Regions from separate parts of the Streptomyces vastus genome, predicted to be linked through region 2. Evidence: riboswitches for the same ligand, from Rfam matches in the RefSeq annotation. Region 2 holds a riboswitch; the other holds the start of a gene.
What was found. Region 2 has a riboswitch for S-adenosylmethionine ahead of thrC (threonine synthase). Riboswitches for the same ligand answer to the same signal wherever they lie in the genome.

Region 1 (9,436 bases), on a different contig from region 2:
CTGCCCGCTGAGCAGGCCGCCGACAACGGCGGGGTAGCCGTCGCCGACGAGAAGCACCCGTTCGCGGACCCGGGACTGCCGCCCCACGAGCACCGCATCCAGGACATCGACGAGCGGGCCGCCAAGCGGTCCGAACGTACGGTCGCCCTGCTGTTCACGGTGTCGATGCTGTCCACGGTCGCCTTCATCGCCGCGTTCGTGGCGATTCCGGTCGACAAGTCGATCTACGTCTGGCCGCTCGGCCACATCAGCGCGCTGAACTTCGCGCTGGGCATGACCCTCGGCAGCGCGCTGTTCTGCATCGGTGCGGGCGCGGTCCACTGGGCCCGCACCCTGATGTCCGACGTGGAACTCGTCGACGAGCGGCACGCGATCGAGGCCACGCCCGAGGTCAAGGCCAAGGTCATGGAGGACTTCCGGCAGGGTGCCAAGGAGTCCGCGCTCGGCCGCCGCAAGCTGATCCGCAACACGATGCTCGGCGCGCTGACCCTGTTCCCGCTGTCCGCCGTCGTCCTGCTGCGCGACCTCGGTCCGCTGCCGGAGGACAAGCTGCGGCACACGCTGTGGGCCAAGGGCAAGCTGCTCGTCAACATGAACACGAACGAGCCGCTGCGTCCCTCCGACATCGCGGTCGGTTCACTGACCTTCGCCAAGCCCGAGGGCCTGGAGGAGCACGACCACGATTTCCAGAACGAGATCGCCAAGGCGGCCCTGATGATCGTCCGGCTGCAGCCGGACGACATCAAGGACAAGCGCGAGCTCGAGTGGTCCCACGAGGGCACCGTGGCGTACTCGAAGATCTGCACCCACGTCGGCTGCCCGATCTCCCTGTACGAGCAGCAGACGCACCACGTCCTCTGCCCCTGTCACCAGTCCACCTTCGACCTCTCCGACGGTGCCCGAGTGATCTTCGGCCCCGCTGGTCACGCCCTGCCGCAGCTGCGCATCGGCGTGAACGACGAGGGCTACCTTCAGGCGCTTGGCGACTTCGAAGAGCCCGTCGGTCCTGCTTTCTGGGAGCGCGGATGAGCACTTCAACTGACGATCGCCGCAAGGCACCCGCGGGCGAGCGGGTCGCCGACTGGGCTGATGGCCGCCTCGGCATCTACGGCCTGGCCAAGGCCAACATGCGCAAGATCTTCCCGGACCACTGGTCCTTCATGCTGGGTGAGATCTGCCTCTACAGCTTCATCATCATCATCCTCACGGGTGTGTATCTGACGCTGTTCTTCCACCCGTCGATGAACGAGATCGAGTACCACGGCAGTTATGTGCCGATGCAGGGCCAGCTGATGTCGGAGGCGTACGCCTCCACGCTGGACATCAGCTTCGACGTCCGCGGCGGTCTGCTGATCCGGCAGATCCACCACTGGGCGGCGATCATCTTCCTGGCCGGCATGTTCGTGCACATGATGCGCGTCTTCTTCACCGGCGCCTTCCGCAAGCCGCGTGAGATCAACTGGCTGTTCGGCTTCCTGCTGTTCGTGCTGGGCATGTTCACCGGTTTCACCGGCTACTCGCTCCCGGACGACCTGCTCTCCGGCACCGGTGTCCGCTTCACCCAGGGCGCGATCCTGGCCACGCCGATCGTGGGCACGTACATCTCGATGTTCCTGTTCGGCGGGGAGTTCCCGGGCGGCGACTTCGTCGCGCGGTTCTACTCGATCCACATCCTGCTGTTGCCCGGCATCATGCTCGGGCTCGTGGTCGGCCACCTGATCCTGGTCTTCTACCACAAGCACACGCAGTTCGCGGGTGCCGGCCGGAGCGACAAGAACGTCGTCGGGATGCCGCTGCTGCCGGTCTACATGGCCAAGGCCGGAGGCTTCTTCTTCCTGGTCTTCGGGTTCATCTCCGCCCTCGCCGCGGTCGCGTCCATCAACCCGATCTGGAATCTGGGTCCGTATCGCGCGGACCAAGTGTCCACGGGCGCCCAGCCCGACTGGTACATGGGCTTCGCCGAGGGACTGATCCGCGCCATGCCCGGCTGGGAGATCAATTTCGCCGGCCATACGCTCGTCCTGGGCGTGTTCATCCCACTGGTGCTCTTCGGTCTCTTCCTCGGAGTGATCGCGCTCTATCCCTTCATCGAGTCCTGGATCACCGGGGACAAACGCGAGCACCACATCCTGGACCGGCCGCGCAACGCCCCGACCCGGACGGCCTTCGGTGTCGCGTGGATCACCGCGTACATGATCATGCTGATCGGCGGTGGCAACGACATCGTCGCCACGCACTTCCATCTGTCGATCAACGCGGTCACCTGGTTCGTCCGGATCGGGTTCTTCGCCGGGCCGGTCGTCGCGTTCATCGCCACCAAGCGGATCTGTCTCGGCCTCCAGCGCCGCGACAAGGACAAGGTGCTGCACGGCCGCGAGTCGGGCATCATCAAGCGCCTGCCGCACGGTGAGTTCATCGAGGTCCACGAGCCGCTCAGCCAGGAGCAGATGCATGTGCTCACGGCGCACGAGCAGTACAAGCCGGCCGAGATCGGCCCGACGGTCGACGAGAACGGCGTCGAGCGCAAGGTGAAGGCTCCGCAGAAGCTGAGGTCCAAGCTGAGCAAGGCGTACTACGGCGAGGACAGCCAGATTCCCAAGCCGACCGCCGAGGAGTACCGAGAGATCACGAGCGGCCACGGCCACCACTGATCTCTGATCGTTCGCCACGGTAAGAGCCCCGTCCATTGCCTGGACGGGGCTCTTTGCCGTCCCCGGGGCTGGATAGGGTGGGTGCCAACCTTTCGGGACGTACGACGACCAGGAGCGGCTGATGAACGCTGTGACCCCCGCTGGAGGCGACACCGCGGCGGGCCGTTCCTGGCCCGCGCTGCTGAACGGACTGCTGGACGGGCGCGATCTGAGCGCGGACGACACCGCCTGGGCCATGGACCTGATCATGCGCGGCGAGGCGACCGACGCCCAGATCGCCGGGTTCGCGGTGGCGCTGCGGGCCAAGGGGGAGACCGTCGGCGAGATCACCGGGTGCGTTCGGGCGATGTACGAGCACGCGAACGTCATCCAGGTACCGGGGGAGACCGTCGACATCGTCGGTACGGGTGGCGACGGGGCCAGGACGGTCAACATCTCCACCATGTCCGCGATCGTCATCGCCGGTACCGGCGCGAAGGTCGTCAAGCACGGCAACCGGGCGGCGTCGTCTGCCTCCGGGGCCTCGGACGTACTGGAGAAGCTGGGCGTCAACCTGGAGCTGACGCCGAAGCGGGTCGCGGAGGTGGCCGAGGAAGCCGGGATCACTTTTTGCTTCGCGGCGAAGTTCCACCCGGCGATGCGGCACGTGGGCGCCGCGCGGGGGCAGCTGGGTATCCGGACGATCTTCAACTTCCTCGGGCCGTTGACGAATCCCGCCCGGGTGAAGGCGCAGGCCGTCGGAGTCGCCGACGCGCGGATGGCGCCCATCATGGCCGGAGTGTTCGCCGAGCGCGGCAACTCGTCCCTGGTCTTCCGCGGCGACGACGGTCTCGACGAGCTGACCACCACGTCCACGTCGCGCGTCTGGGTGGTACAGGACGCAAAGGTCCACGAGGAGACGTTCGATCCGCGGGATGTGGGCATCGAGTTGGTCCCGGTGGAGGCGTTGCGAGGCGCTGACGCCTCGTACAACGCGGACGTGGCGCTGCGCTTGCTGAACGGGGAGACCGGGCCTGTGCGGGACGCTGTGCTGCTGAACTCGGCGGCGGCGTTGGTGGCGCTGACACCGGGTTCCGGTCCGCTCGCGGACCAGCTTCGTGAGGGGATGGCCAAGGCGGGGGAGGCCATTGACTCCGGGGCGGCGAAGCGGACCCTGGACCGCTGGGTGGCGGTCAGTAACGGCTGACGCTGGGTTGTTTGTCGGGTGCGGGTGCGGGTGCGGGTGCGGGTGCGGGTGCGGGTGTGTGGGTGGGTGCGGGGCCGTGGGCCGGTGCGTCAGCCCGTCGCAGGCCGGGCATACGACGCACCGGCCCACGTCCCCTCCCGCCGGTGGGAAGCTGCGGGCAGTTGGGGATGCGGGTTTGCCTGGGGCGCGTGCTTTCTCCGGGCGCGGTGAGCCGCAGGCTTTGGCTTTCAGGGGCGCGGGGCTGTGACATCAGCGGCTCCGCCGCGGGGCGCGAGCAGCCACAACGCACCCGCAGCCGCGACACGCGGTGTCACTCCCACCCCCTGGCGGGGGACCTGGGGCGCAGCCCCCAGTTTCGGGAAGGGGCGGGGCCGGGGAAAGAAACCCCCGGTCCGGGATCCGGACCCGAGTTGCATCCCGTCGAACAGGTTGCGTATGTTCGACGACAGGTCATGAGTGACAGCCAAAAGGCCCCGGCCGGCTGTCCGGCAACCCTCCGTCCGTGGCGGGGTGCCCCGGGTGAAGACCAGGTCGTAGGCAGCAAGGCCTGCGACAAGCGCGGACCCCTCGCACAGACCAGGGGTCCTGGTCTTGAGGGAGTGTCATGTCTGTCTCCACCGCTGTCGCCGAGCAATCCGTCGCCGAGCCGCTGCCCGTTCTGGGACGGGACGTCACCGTCCCGCTCGTCACCGGTGGCGAGGTCACATACGCCGCACTCGACTACGCCGCCAGCGCCCCGGCACTCCAGCGGGTCTGGGACGACGTGGCCGCGTACGCGCCGTACTACGGGAGCGTGCACCGTGGGGCCGGGTACCTGTCCCAGCTGTCCACCGACCTGTTCGAGAACGCCCGGAAGGCCGTCGCCGAGTTCCTCGACTGCCGGGACGAGGACCAGGTCGTCTTCACCCGGTCCACCACCGACTCGCTGAACCTGCTCGCCGCTGCCCTCCCCGCCGACTGCCACGTCCACGTCTTCGAGACCGAGCACCACGCCTCACTGCTGCCCTGGCGGGAGGCCCGCGTCACGTATCTCGACGCGCCGCGCACGCCCGCGCAGGCCGTCGCCACCCTCGAGCGCGCCCTCGCCGAACGCGACCCCCAGGGACCCGCCCTCGTCTGCGTCACCGGTGCCTCGAACGTCACCGGCGAGCTGTGGCCCGTACGCGAACTCGCCGCCGCCGCGCACGCGCACGGTGCGCGGATCGTCCTCGACGCCGCCCAGCTCGCGCCCCATCACCCCGTGTCCGTAAGGGAGTTGGACGTCGACTGGGTCGCCTTTTCGGGGCACAAGCTGTACGCGCCCTTCGGAGCGGGTGTGCTCGCCGGGCGTTCCGACTGGCTGCGCGCCGCCGAGCCGTACCTCGCGGGTGGCGGTGCGAGCCGGAAGGTGTCGCGGCGCGGCGACGGGGGCGTGGACGTCGAGTGGCACGACAGCGCCGCACGGCACGAGGCCGGGTCGCCCAACGTCATCGGCGCCTACGCCGTCGCCTCCGCCTGCAAGGCCCTCACCGAGGCGGGGTTCGACGCGCTTGTGGCCCGGGAGCAGTACCTGATCGACACCGTCCGGGCCGGACTCGCCGAAGTTCCGGAGGTCCGTGTCCTGTCCCTCTTCGGGGACGACGCGGCCCGCGTCGGCGTCATCTCCTTCGTCGTCGACGGGTGGAACAGCTCACACTTCGCCGCCGCGCTCTCCGCCGAGTACGGCATCGGCGTGCGCGACGGGCTCTTCTGCGCCCACCCCCTCCTGCGTACCCTCCTCGGCAGCGATCCGCAGAGCCAGGGCGAGTGCGGCGCCCCCGATGCCGCGCCCGGCGAGAAGTCCCTCAACGCGATCCGGGTGAGCTTCGGGGCGGGGACACCGGACGAGCATGTGGAGCGGTTCGTGGTCGCGGTCAAGGACCTGGTGAGGGACGGCGCGCGATGGAACTACCGTACGGAGGACGGGCGTTGCGTCCCGGACACCTCCGCCGGCACGTCTGCCGGAACCTCCGCGTGAACCGGTAGCCGGGCTCCCAGCAGGATCATCCGCAGAGCCCGCTCGGTCGCGTCCGTGAGGAGTTCGCTGCTGCGGACCAGTGCCTCGGCGAGGGCCATCGGGGCGGGCAGGATGCCGGTGAAGGCGTCCACGCCGGCACGGTGTGCGCGCCTTCGCCGAGCGTGCCCGCGAGGGCGAGGACCGGGCGGCCGTGCAGTTTGGCGCGGCGGGCCACCTCCGCGGGTACCTTGCCGCGCGGTGTCTGGCGGTCCAGGGCGCCCTCGGCGGTGAGGACCAGGTCGGCGCGGGCCAGGCGGGCGTCCAGGTCGAGGTGGTCGAGGAGGACCTCGAAGCGGGGGAGGAGGCGGGCGCCGAGGGCGGCCAGGCCCGCGCCCAGGCCTCCGGAGGCGCCGGTTCCGGGACCGCCGCACAGGTCGGAGGTGACCGCGAGGTCCCGCTTGAGGACGTACGCCCAGTTCTGCAGGGCCGCCGACAGCTCCTCGACCTGCGCGGGGGTCGCGCCCTTCTGCGGGCCGAAGACCCGCGCCACGCTGCGCTCGCCGCACAGCACGTTGTACGGGTTGCAGGCGACGAGCAGCTCCACCCGGGAGAGGCGGGGGTCGAGTCCGGAAGGGTCGATCCGGTGGAGGCGGTTCAACTCCCGCCCGCCATGCGGAAGTTCGAAGCCGTCCGCGTCGAGCAGCCGGGCGCCGAGTGCCTGGAGCGCGCCGGCGCCCCGTCCGACGTACCGGAATCGCCGCAGCCCACGAGGATCCGTCGTACGCCCGTGTCGAGGGCGGCGGAGATCAGTTCGCCGACGCCGTACGTGGTCGTGGCGCCCGGGTCGCGCATGGCTCAGATCCTGCGGGCGGAATCCGTCACGGAGGATGAGTCCAAGATGAGGAACTCTTCATCCAGTGGCTGGACGAGAGCGGCCGTACGATCCTCAGCTGTCCAGGCCGATGGCGAACGCGGCCTCCAGGTCATGCTGGGAGTACGTACGGAACGCCACATGCGTGTCCGTGCCCTCCACCCCCGGAATCTTGCTGATCTGCCCGGGGATGATGTCCGCCAGATCGTCATGGGCCTTCACCCGGACCATGGCGATCAGATCGTACGTACCGGTCACGGAGAAGACCTCACTGACGGAGTCCAGCGCCGCGATCGACTCGGCGATCTCAGGAATCCGGTCCACGCTGGTCTTGATGAGCACGATCGCGGTGATCACGGCTGGTTTTCTCCCTCGGTGGCCGTCGCTGGGGATTTCACTTTAGCCGTCCAGCGGTAGCGCACCCACGCATAGCCGAAGCCGAACGAGAACCCCAGCAGGTGGGCCAGATAGGCGACCCCCGGCCCCCGGGTCTCACGGGTCGCCGCCAGCCACTGGAGAGACACCCAGAACGGCAGGACCACCCAGGCCGGGAACCGCAGCGGCAGGAAGAACAAGAACGGGAAGAGACTGGTCACCCGGGCTTTGGGGAACAGGTAAAGGAACGCGCCGAGGACCGCGGAGATCGCCCCGGAGGCGCCGACCAGGGTCTGTCCGGAGTCGGCGTGGGCGGCCGCGTAGCCGAGCAGGGCGAGGCAGCCGCAGCCCAGGTAGAAGAGGGCGTACGCGAGGTGGCCCATCCGTTCCTCGGCCATCGCACCGAAGACGAAGAGGAAGAGCATGTTGCCGAGGAGATGCAGCCAGCTGCCGTGCACGAAGAGCGCCGTGGCCGGGGTGAGGGCGGCGCGCGGCGCCCCGCTGAACAGCTCTACGGGCACGACACCCCAGCGCGCGAAATAGGCCCGCTGCGCGGAGAGGAGCTCGTCACCGGTGCCGTACACGGGGTTGAGACCCGAGGCCGGGCCGACCAGGAAGATCAGACAGCACAGGGTGATCAGTGAGTGAGTCACCGGTGCGGACTGATTCCGGGCCGCCCGGACGAGGGCCGTACCCCAGGTGCCGATCATGGTCAGATCATGACGTAACCGGACCAGACGGCACAGAGTGCCTCGCCGTCCCCCGCTGACGGGCGTCGACTACACGCCAGGCCGTAGGGTTACGAGCCAACAAGCTCCGGGGCTGCCCGGCGCGGCACGAAAACTTGAGGAAAGCGAGCGACTGCGACGATGACGGTTCCCCTGCCGACCGCCGAGACCCGGTGGCGCTGCACGCTCTGCGGCAATCTCACGCGCTTCGACGTGACCCGTTCGTCGAAGGTCGTGGAGTACGTGCACCTCGATCTGGCCGGTGAGCCGAAGGTCGAGGAGCGGGAGGTGGTCAGTGAGACCATCGAGTCGGTGCGCTGCCGCTGGTGCAATGCGGTGGATCAGGTGGAACTGGTGGACAGGCCGGGCGCCGGCTCCTGAGGGAGCGGGCCCCGTCGAGGTATTGGGGTGACCGATGGTGGAGACCACAGGCGGGGAGCCGGCCGACGGCGCCGCTGAGGTGCTCGACCGTCCGATGCCCGACGGAGTGCGCCGCAAGGTCGTACAGATCGTCTCGGACGGCTTCGGCGGGCTGACGGTCGCCGAGCTGCCCGCCCAGCTGCGGCAGTACGCCCGCTTCACCCCGACCCGCCGCGCCAAGTTCGCGGGGAACGCCATGGCGGCGGCCCTGGAGACCGATCCGCTCTTCCGGCAGCGGATCGGCGAGCGGCTCAGAGAGGCCCAGCCGGAGCTCTGCGGCGCCCTCGACTCGGGTTCGCCGCCCCCGGCCGCGGACCCGCTCGATGTGGCGGCTGCGGCCTATGTGCTCCGGCCCACGGGCTGGGTGAAGCTGGTGACCGCCGCGGGCGAGGAGGCCCAGCGGGCGGACGCCGAGCGCGCCGACGAGGAGAACCGCGCCGAGCTGGAGCGGCTGCGCCAGGAACTCGCCGAGGCCCGCGGCCAGACCCGGGCCGAGACCGAACGGCTGCGCACGGAGCTGGAGTCGGCGAAGAAAGAGGCCGAGTCGCTGCATCGCAAGCTGCGCTCTGCCCTCAGCGACGTCAAGCGCGGCGAGGCCGCCCTGCGGAAGCTACGGGGCGAGATCGAGTCCGTACGGGCCGAGGGGCAGGCCCAGGTGTCGGCCGCCGAGAGCGAGAGCCGGCGGCTCAAGGCGCGGCTCGGAGAGACCGAGGCCGCCCTGGAGGCCGCCCGCAGAGCGGCGCGGGAGGGCCGCAGCGTCGAGGACATGCGCGTACGGCTGCTGCTCGACACCGTGCTCGACGCGGCACAGGGGCTGCGGCGCGAGCTGGCCCTGCCGCCCGTGTCGGTACGGCCCGCGGAGACGGTCGACGCGGTCGAACCGGGACGGATGACCCCGAAGGACATCGCGGCCCGCGCGCTGTCCGAAAACGATCCCGCGATCCTCGACCAGTTGCTCGCGCTGCCGCAGGCGCATCTGGTCGTCGACGGCTACAACGTCACCAAGACCGGCTATCCCCAAATGCCGCTGGAAAAGCAGCGGTTGCGACTCCTCGGCCAGCTCTCGCAGCTCGCCGCGCAGACCGGCGCCGAGGTCACCTGCGTCTTCGACGGGGCCGAACTGGCCGCGCCGGTACTGCTCGCGCCACCGCGGGGTGTGCGGGTGCTGTTCTCCAAAGCGGGCGTCACCGCCGATGAGTTGATCCGCCAGCTGGTGCGCGCCGAGCCGCC
Region 2 (9,436 bases):
ATCGATCAGTTGCCCACCCTCGAGATCGCGAAGATCATGAACGGCGAGGACGCGACCGTACCGACCGCCGTCGCCGCGCAGCTCCCGCGTATCGCCGCCGCGATCGACGCCATCGCGGACCGTATGGCGCGCGGCGGACGCCTGGTCTACGCGGGCGCGGGCACCGCGGGCCGTCTCGGTGTGCTCGACGCGTCCGAGTGCCCGCCCACCTTCAACACGAACCCCTCCGAGGTCGTCGGCCTGATCGCGGGCGGCCCGAGCGCCACGGTCAACTCCATCGAGGGCGCCGAGGACTCCAAGGAGCTGGCGGCCGAGGACCTGGCCGCGCTGGGCGTCACCGCCGACGACACGGTGGTAGGGGTCTCGGCCTCCGGCCGGACCCCGTATGCGATCGGCGCGGTGGAACGCGCGCGTGCACTCGGCGCCCTGACCATCGGCCTGTCCTGCAACGCGGACAGCGCGCTCGCGGCGGCAGCCGAGCACGGTATCGAGGTGGTCGTGGGCCCCGAGCTGCTGACCGGCTCGACGCGTCTGAAGGCGGGCACGGCCCAGAAGCTGGTCCTCAACATGCTGTCGACGATCACGATGATCCGCCTGGGCAAGACGTACGGGAACCTGATGGTCGACGTACGGGCCTCGAACGACAAGCTCCGGGCCCGTTCGCGCCGTATCGTCGCGCTGGCCACGGGTGCGCCGGACGACCAGATCGAGGCGGCCCTGAGCGCGGTCGACGGCGAGACGAAGAACGCGATCCTCGTCCTCCTCGCCGACGTCGACGCCGCGACCGCCGCCCGCCTGCTCACCGAGGCGAACGGCCACCTCCGGGCGGCTCTTCAGGCGGCCCTCGCGAGCGGCTGAGGAGCGTCCGGCCCGCCTTGTTGCCCGGGCTTCCGGGGCGGCTGTCAGTGGCGCATGTGATTCTTGGGGGCGTCGGCAGCACGGCTCCCGGGAGGGGACGACCACCATGAACCACGCACAGCTGACCGCTCTGGGCCGCGCGCTGCGGCTTCTCGGCGAGCACGGCGAGGCCCTGGGCACGGACACACCCGACGCGAAGCTGCACGAGGTCAAGGCGGACCTGAAGCGCGCGCTGGACCTCCTGGAGGAAACGGTCACCACGGCGGCCCCCACCACACGCTGCACCGAGCACCCCACAGGCCCGGTCGACGAGGACGCCCCCGACCTCTGCCTGCTCTGCGAGACCCGCCGCCGCATCGCCCGCCGCTCAAAGGTCAACGACTCGTTCTCCCAGGGCCGTCCGACCGCCCCGGACGAGACACTCGAGCGCACGAAGTCCCGCTACGGCGTACGGGGCGACCGCCCCCAGCCCCAGCAGCGCTGGCTCCCCGAGATGTGGACCGGCCAGGTCTGGCAACTCTGCGGCACACCCCGCCGCGACAAGCAGGAAGCGGAGCAGTACCTCGCCGCCCAGCGCCGCAGCCCCCACCCCGGCATGGCCTACCGCCTGGTCCACGAGTTCACCGACTACGAGGTCCTGCGCATCTGGGGCGAACCCCGGAAGATCGACATCGAACCCATGGGCAACCTCTAGCGCTCCGGCAAGGGATCCGAGGGTGTCCCAGACCTTCCCGTCCCACTGTCCGGTACCAGCCAGCCGGACACGCCCGAGGGCGGCACCCCTGCGAACAGGGATGCCGCCCTCGGTACTGGACTGGGGTCCCCCCTGCTCGAGCGAAGCCGAGAGCTTGGGGGAGGGTCCGACCCGGTGGAAGAACCGGATCAGAAGTCCATGTCACCGCCCGGCATGCCGCCGCCGGCCGGGGCGGCGCCCGCCTTCTCCGGCTTGTCGGCGATGACGGCCTCGGTGGTGAGGAACAGCGCGGCGATGGACGCGGCGTTCTGCAGGGCGGAACGCGTGACCTTCGCCGGGTCGATGATGCCTTCGGCGATCATGTCGACGTACTCGCCGGTCGCGGCGTTCAGACCGTGACCGACCTGAAGGTTGCGGACCTTCTCCACGACGACGCCGCCCTCGAGACCACCGTTGACGGCGATCTGCTTGAGCGGGGCCTCCAGGGCGAGCTTCACGGCGTTGGCGCCGGTCGCCTCGTCACCCTCGAGCTCCAGCTTCTCGAACACCGTGGCGGCCTGGAGCAGGGCCACGCCACCACCGGCGACGATGCCCTCCTCGACGGCGGCCTTCGCGTTGCGAACGGCGTCCTCGATGCGGTGCTTGCGCTCCTTGAGCTCGACCTCGGTGGCGGCACCGGCCTTGATGACGGCCACGCCGCCGGCCAGCTTCGCCAGGCGCTCCTGGAGCTTCTCGCGGTCGTAGTCCGAGTCGGAGTTCTCGATCTCGGCGCGGATCTGGTTGACCCGGCCCCCGACCTGCTCGGTGTCGCCGGCACCGTCGACGATCGTGGTCTCGTCCTTGGTGATGACGACCTTGCGGGCGCGGCCCAGGAGGTCCAGGGTCGCGTTCTCCAGCTTGAGGCCGACCTCCTCGGAGATGACCTCGCCGCCCGTGAGGATGGCGATGTCGCCGAGCATGGCCTTACGGCGGTCACCGAAGCCCGGAGCCTTGACGGCGACGGACTTGAAGGTGCCGCGGATCTTGTTGACGACCAGGGTCGACAGGGCCTCGCCCTCGACGTCCTCGGCGATGATCAGCAGCGGCTTGCCGGACTGCATGACCTTCTCGAGGAGCGGCAGCAGGTCCTTGACGGCGCTGATCTTCGAGTTGGCGATCAGGATGTACGGGTCGTCGAGGACGGCCTCCATACGCTCCATGTCGGTGGCGAAGTACGCCGAGATGTAGCCCTTGTCGAAGCGCATACCCTCGGTGAGCTCCAGCTCCAGACCGAAGGTCTGGGACTCCTCGACGGTGATGACGCCTTCCTTGCCGACCTTGTCCATGGCCTCGGCGATGAGCTCGCCGATCTGGGTGTCGGCGGCGGAGATGGAGGCGGTCGAAGCGATCTGCTCCTTGGTCTCCACGTCCTTGGCCTGGTCGAGCAGGGCACCGGAGACCGCCTCGACGGCCTTCTCGATACCGCGCTTGAGAGCCATGGGGTTGGCACCGGCGGCGACGTTGCGGAGGCCTTCCCTGACCAGCGCCTGGGCCAGGACGGTCGCGGTCGTCGTGCCGTCACCGGCTACGTCGTCCGTCTTCTTCGCGACTTCCTTGACCAGCTCGGCGCCGATCTTCTCGTACGGGTCCTCGAGTTCGATCTCCTTGGCGATGGAGACACCGTCGTTGGTGATCGTGGGGGCGCCCCACTTCTTCTCGAGGACGACGTTGCGGCCCTTGGGGCCGAGGGTCACCTTGACGGCGTCCGCGAGCTGGTTCATGCCGCGCTCGAGGCCTCGCCGCGCCTCCTCGTCGAACGCGATGATCTTGGCCATGTGAAGTGGTCCTCCCGGACTGGGGTGGATTGCTCCGGACCGCGCTGGCGCCCGCGACGGACGGCCTGCCTGCCCCGTGGTTCCTTGCCCCACTTGGCCTGCGGGCCTCACCGACCCGGTCCTCGTTGTCACTCTCACCTTCAGAGTGCTAACGCCAATGATTAGCACTCGCACCAGTCGAGTGCAAGCGGCTACCACAGTGCGGGCGGGCTGCCGCCAGGCATGCCGAAGGGCCCGTACCCCTTGAGGTACGAGCCCTTCGGAAGAAGAACGTGTCGCTGCAGATCAGTCGGCGCGTGCTTCAGCCGGCCACGCGGACCATGTCCGCCTGCGGCCCCTTCTGGCCCTGCGAGATCTCGAACTCGACTCGCTGACCCTCTTCCAGGGTGCGGTAGCCGTCCATCTGAATCGCGCTGTAGTGGACGAATACATCCGCACCACCGTCGACCGCGATGAAGCCGTACCCCTTCTCCGCGTTGAACCACTTGACGGTGCCCTGAGCCATGCCTAACTCCCCTATTACTGGCCCTTGCACAGATCCACACTTCGCGGATCCGGGTCAGACCTCACCCCCCAACGGTTGGGGGTGTGCGCCGGAACGCGTCGACCGCGGCTGAATGTATCTGCCCAACTGCCGTCTGCAACAGGTCAATCGGACGAGAAATCTGGGCATGGCCGATCCGGAATGTACGGAGAATTCACCCTAGAGGGGGGCAAGTCGGGCTCCATAAAAGGAGCAATTGACGCAAAAGACGCGCACACTTTGGCTACTTCTTATCGGGCATCCGACAGGAATGCACATGCATTCGGCCCGGGGGAGCACCAAGTTCCCCAACTGTACCGCGCTCAACCATACAGAATTGCCCCCTCCGCTTAACTCACGGAGGGGGCAATTCGATGAACCCTGAGTGACTTGCATTACCGACGGTAACGATCAGCCTCGGGCGCTGTACCGGATGATCAGCCTCCGGCGACGGCCGGAATGATCGAGACGCCGGCCCCGTCGGGCGTCGCCGTCTCCAGCCCCTGCTCGAACCGCACATCGTCGTCGTTCACGTACACGTTGACGAACCGACGCAGCTTGCCCTGATCGTCCAGGACACGCGCCGCGATCCCGGTGTGGTTCTTCTCCAGGTCGGCGATGACCTCGGCGAGGGTCGCCCCTTCGGCGGCGACCTCGGCCTGACCGCCGGTGTAGGTGCGAAGGATGGTGGGGATGCGAACGTTGACGCTCATGGGGTTATGACCTCCGGTCAGGTATGGAGCGCCCCGAAGGGGCGCGGGGCGGTGACATTTGCGGCTCCGCCGCGGGGCACGGCACGACCAGACCCCACCGGCCTGCAGCTTGAATACAGCCCTTGCCGCGAAGCGCTACGCGAGGCCGGCCTCTCGGAAAGAGCCCAGGCTGGGTCGGATCGTGGCGGTGAGCCCGGTCCCGGCCACAGCGTCGAGGGTCTTGAGACCGTCACCCGTGTTCAGGACGACAGTCGTGAGGCTCGGGTCCAGCACACCGTTCTCGATCAGCTTGCGCGCAACCCCCACCGTCACACCACCGGCGGTCTCCGCAAAGATCCCCTCGGTCCGCGCCAGCAACTTGATCGCGTCCACGATCTGCTCATCGTTGACGTCCTCGACCGCGCCACCCGTACGCCGCGCGATGTCCAGCACGTACGGACCATCGGCGGGGTTACCGATCGCCAGCGACTTCGCGATCGTGTCCGGCTTCTGCGGCCGTACGACGTCATGGCCCGCCTTGTAGGCGACGGACACCGGCGAGCACCCCTCGGCCTGGGCGCCGAAGATCTTGTACGGCTTGTCCTCGACGAGTCCGAGCTTGATGAGCTCCTGCAGACCCTTGTCGATCTTCGTGAGCTGCGAGCCGGAGGCGATGGGCACCACCAGCTGGTCGGGAAGCTGCCAGCCGAGCTGTTCGCAGATCTCGTACGCGAGGGTCTTGGAACCCTCGGCGTAGTACGGGCGCAGGTTGACGTTGACGAAGCCCCAGCCCTCGCCGGCCGGGTCGCCGATCAGCTCGGAGCAGAAGCGGTTCACGTCGTCGTAGTTGCCCTCGATGCCGACGAGCTCGCCGCCGTACACCGCGGCCATGACGACCTTGCCCTGCTCCAGGTCGTGCGGGATGAACACGCAGGAACGGAAGCCGGCGCGGGCGGCGGCGGCGCCGACGGCACCGGCGAGGTTGCCCGTCGAGGAGCAGGAGAGGGTCGTGAAGCCGAAGACGCGGGCGGCCTCCAGGGCCTGGGCGACGACGCGGTCCTTGAAGGAGTGCGTCGGGTTGCCGGAGTCGTCCTTCACGAAGAGCTTGCCGGGGTCGACGCCCAGCTCGCGCGCGAGGTTGTCGGCCTTGACGAGCTCGGTCCAGCCGGGGTTGATGTTCGGCTTGGTGGCCACGTCCGCGGGGACGGGCAGGAGAGGCGCGTACCGCCAGATGTTCGCGGGGCCCGCCTCGATGCGCTTACGGAGTTCCTCGGTGTCGTACGCCGAGAAGTCGTACGCGATCTCCAGCGGGCCGAAACACTCCTCGCAGGCGAAGACGGGGCCGAGCGGGACGCGGTGGCCGCATTCGCGGCAGGAGAGCGCAGCGGCGGGGCCGAGGTCTACGGAGGGGGTGTCCACGGAGTTCGTGGGGGCCGCCGGGTCGGCGGAGGTTTCAGTGTTCGTGGTGCTTGCAACTGTCTGCGCAGCCATGTGAGGCGAGGCCCTTTCTCCTCATCTTCCTCACGACGCATCTCGCCGTGAGACGGATTTGGCACCTTCACTAGCCGGGAGCCTCGCGGAATCGATCATCTTCGATCGGTACGAGAACCGGCTGGAGGGTTGCCGGGGCTTCAACGGGCCGTATCCCTCTGCCCCTCTGGATGAGCGCTATTCGGTTGTGAGTATCCGGTTGTCGGCTGGGCGACCCGCGACATGCGATGGTCATCAGCGTTGTTCAAGACTGTAACCGAAGGCCTGGATCGTGGTGAGACCAGTCCGAACCGCGAGATGACAGTCACAAGAGCTGCTGCCCCAGCGGGCACTCGCGAACCCGGTCCAATGTCAAGGGAGAGCCGCACGTGCTGGAAGACGTCGAGCGCTGGCTGAACACGCGCTCCTGGTCCGTTGGCGACCGCCCGCTGAAGAAGCTCATCGCCGCGAAGCGCGCGGCCAACTCCACAGTGAGCGTCGTACTGCCCGCGCTCAACGAGGAGGAGACCGTCGGCGAGATCGTCGCCGTGATCCGCCGCGAGCTGATGACCAAGAAGGTGCCGCTCGTCGACGAGATCGTCGTGATCGACTCGGGCTCGACGGACCGTACCTCGGAGGTCGCCGCCGAAGCCGGGGCCCGGGTCGTACACCGGGACGAGATACTCCCGCGCATCCCGGCCGTCCCCGGCAAGGGCGAGGTCCTGTGGCGCTCGCTGCTGGTCACGAGCGGGGACATCGTCGCCTTCGTCGACGCGGACCTGAAGGAGTTCTCCGCGGACTTCGTCTCGGGGATCGTCGGTCCGCTGCTCACCGATCCGGACGTGGACCTCGTCAAGGCGATGTACGACCGCCCGCTGAACCTGCCGGGCGACCCCACCTCCGGCAGGACCGCCGCGGGCCAGGGCGGCCGCGTCACGGAACTGATGGCCCGCCCGATCCTGAACATGCACTGGCCACAGCTGGCCGGCTTCGTACAGCCGCTCGGCGGAGAGTACGCGGCCCGCCGCTCCCTCCTGGAACAGCTGCCCTTCCCCGTCGGATACGGCGTCGAGCTGGGCATGCTGGTCGACGCCCTGCACCTGGTGGGCCTGGACGCCCTCGCCCAGGTAGACGTGGGCGTCCGCAAACACCGCCACCAGGACGGCCAGGCCCTGGGCCGCATGGCCGCCGCGATCTACCGCACGGCCCAGCTCCGCCTGGCCCGCGGCCATATGGTCCGGCCGCGGATCACGCAGTTCGAACGTGTCGAGACCGGCTTCGCACCGCGTACGCACTCCGTGGACACGGAGGAACGACCGCCGATGGCGGAGATCGAGGAGTACGCGGAACGAAAGGCGGCGTAGCGACCGCGTCCCACTGAAAAAAGGGGCCGCAGGCCCTCTTTTTCAGGGGCGCGGGGCTGTGACATTTGCGGCTCCGCCGCGGGGCACGACCAGCCACAATGCACCCGCAGCCGCCATACGACGCAGCGTCCCGAGCTCTCACGCGTCGAGCTTGTATACGGCTGAGGCGTACGTTTGAGCGAAGCCCCCCTGGGCTAAGTTGAGCCCTATGGCATCAACGCAAGCCCAGATCCTCGTCGCATCGAACCGCGGCCCGGTCTCATACGCACAGGATGAGACCGGGACGCTCACAGCCAAGCGCGGCGGCGGCGGCCTGGTCTCCGGGCTCTCGGCGATCGGCCCGGAGGCCGGTGCGCTGTGGGTGTGCTCGGCCCTGGGCGACGGCGACCGAGAGGCCGTACGCCGCGGCGTCGGCGAAGAGGGCGTACGGATGCTGGACATCCCGGCCGACGTACACGAGGACGCGTACAACGGCATCGCGAACTCCGTGCTGTGGTTCATGAGCCACATGCTGTACCAGACGCCGCTGGAGCCGGCCTTCGGCGCGGAGTTCCGCAGACAGTGGGCGTCCTTCGAGACGTACAACCGGGCCTTCGCCGAGGCCCTGGCCGAGGAGGCGGCACAGGGCGCCTCCGTGCTCGTGCAGGACTACCACCTGACGCTGGCCCCCCGCATGCTGCGCGAGCTGCGCCCCGACCTGCGGATCGGCCACTTCTCGCACACGCCGTGGGCTCCGCCGGAGTACTTCCGGCTGCTGCCCGACGACATCGCCGCGCAGTTGCTCGGCGGGATCCTGGGCGCCGACCGGGCCGCGTTCCTGACCCAGCGGTGGGCGGACGCGTTCACCGACTGCTGTCATGCCGTGCTGGGGCCCGGCATTCCGTCGGGTACGCGGATCGGGGTGCACGGGCTCGGTGCGGACGCGGACTTCCTCCGGAAGCGGTCGCATGAGGCCGACGTGGACGAGCGCATGGTTTCGCTGCGCGAGCAGATCGGCGAGGGCCGCAAGGCGATCGTGCGGGTGGACCGGACGGAGCTGTCCAAGAACATCGTGCGGGGGCTACTGGCGTTCCGGCAGTTGCTGGAGGACCAGCCGTCGTGGCGCGAGCGCGTCGTGCACGTGGCCCTCGCGTATCCCTCGCGGCAGGACCTGGCCGTGTACCGCGACTACATGACCGAGGTGCAACGGCTCGCGGACGAGATCAACTCCCAGTACGGGACGCCTGGCTGGACCCCGGTCGTGCTCCACCTGAAGGACGACTTCGCCCGCTCGCTCGCCGCGTACCGGCTGGCCGACGTGGCCCTCGTCAACCCCATCCGCGACGGGATGAACCTCGTCGCCAAGGAGGTGCCGGTCGTCTCCGACGCGGGGTGCGCGCTGGTGCTCTCGCGGGAGGCGGGGGCGTACGAGGAGCTGGGCGAGGACGCGATTGTCGTGAACCCGTACGACGTTTCGGGCACCGCCCGCGCCCTGCATGAGGCATTGTCGATGCCACTGGACGAGCGGGCGGAGCGTACGAAGCGGCTCGCCGCCGCGGCTACTGCGCTTCCTCCGGCCCAGTGGTTCTTGGACCAGCTGGAAGCGCTGCGCGCCGCGGCGTAATAGGCCGGTTGAACAGTGCGGGTTCGTTGTGGCTGATCGCGCAGTTCCCCGCGCCCCTGACAAGAGGGCCTGCGGCCTTTTTCAGGGGCGCATCTGTGTTGCCAGTGATTCGAGGAGGCGTACGACGCCTGCCGGGCCGTCCACCACCAAGTCCGCGCGATCTGCGAGCTCCTTGACCTCGTTGCTGCCGCTGCACACCAGCAGTCCGGGAACACCGTTCGAGCGGAGTTCCTCAACCGCGGCGAACGCCGGGAGATCTCCCAGGTCATCGCCTGCGTACGCCACCATCCCTGCGCCGACCTCTCGTACGTACTCGCGGAGCGCCACGCCCTTGTCCATGCCCGGCGGGCGCAGCTCCAGGACCAGGCGGCCCGGCTCGACGACCAGGCCGTGGCGGGCGGCGAGGTCCGTGAGGGGT

Region 1: it holds a riboswitch for S-adenosylmethionine, as region 2 does, so the genes downstream of both, ABD357_RS22495 (aminotransferase class V-fold PLP-dependent enzyme) here and thrC (threonine synthase) in region 2, are expected to answer to the same signal.

The regions. Positions count from the first base shown of each region.
Region 1 is NZ_BAAASJ010000043.1:256,345-265,780, reverse strand. It holds gene qcrA (cytochrome bc1 complex Rieske iron-sulfur subunit) at 1-1,029, shown strand, start outside; gene qcrB (cytochrome bc1 complex cytochrome b subunit) at 1,026-2,651, shown strand; gene trpD (anthranilate phosphoribosyltransferase) at 2,773-3,837, shown strand; SAM riboswitch class IV at 4,286-4,402, shown strand; gene ABD357_RS22495 (aminotransferase class V-fold PLP-dependent enzyme) at 4,442-5,833, shown strand; partial or broken gene ABD357_RS22490 (glycerate kinase) at 5,764-6,661, opposite strand; gene ABD357_RS22485 (Lrp/AsnC family transcriptional regulator) at 6,759-7,040, opposite strand; gene ABD357_RS22480 (rhomboid family intramembrane serine protease) at 7,037-7,768, opposite strand; gene ABD357_RS22475 (hypothetical protein) at 7,928-8,167, shown strand; gene ABD357_RS22470 (NYN domain-containing protein) at 8,202-9,436, shown strand, end outside.
Region 2 is NZ_BAAASJ010000054.1:11,535-20,970, reverse strand. It holds gene murQ (N-acetylmuramic acid 6-phosphate etherase) at 1-858, shown strand, start outside; gene ABD357_RS24145 (hypothetical protein) at 965-1,552, shown strand; gene groL (chaperonin GroEL) at 1,741-3,366, opposite strand; gene ABD357_RS24135 (cold-shock protein) at 3,668-3,871, opposite strand; gene ABD357_RS24130 (MoaD/ThiS family protein) at 4,327-4,602, opposite strand; gene thrC (threonine synthase) at 4,738-6,072, opposite strand; SAM riboswitch class I at 6,091-6,249, opposite strand; gene ABD357_RS24120 (glucosyl-3-phosphoglycerate synthase) at 6,441-7,415, shown strand; gene ABD357_RS24115 (alpha,alpha-trehalose-phosphate synthase (UDP-forming)) at 7,624-9,018, shown strand; gene otsB (trehalose-phosphatase) at 9,100-9,436, opposite strand, start outside.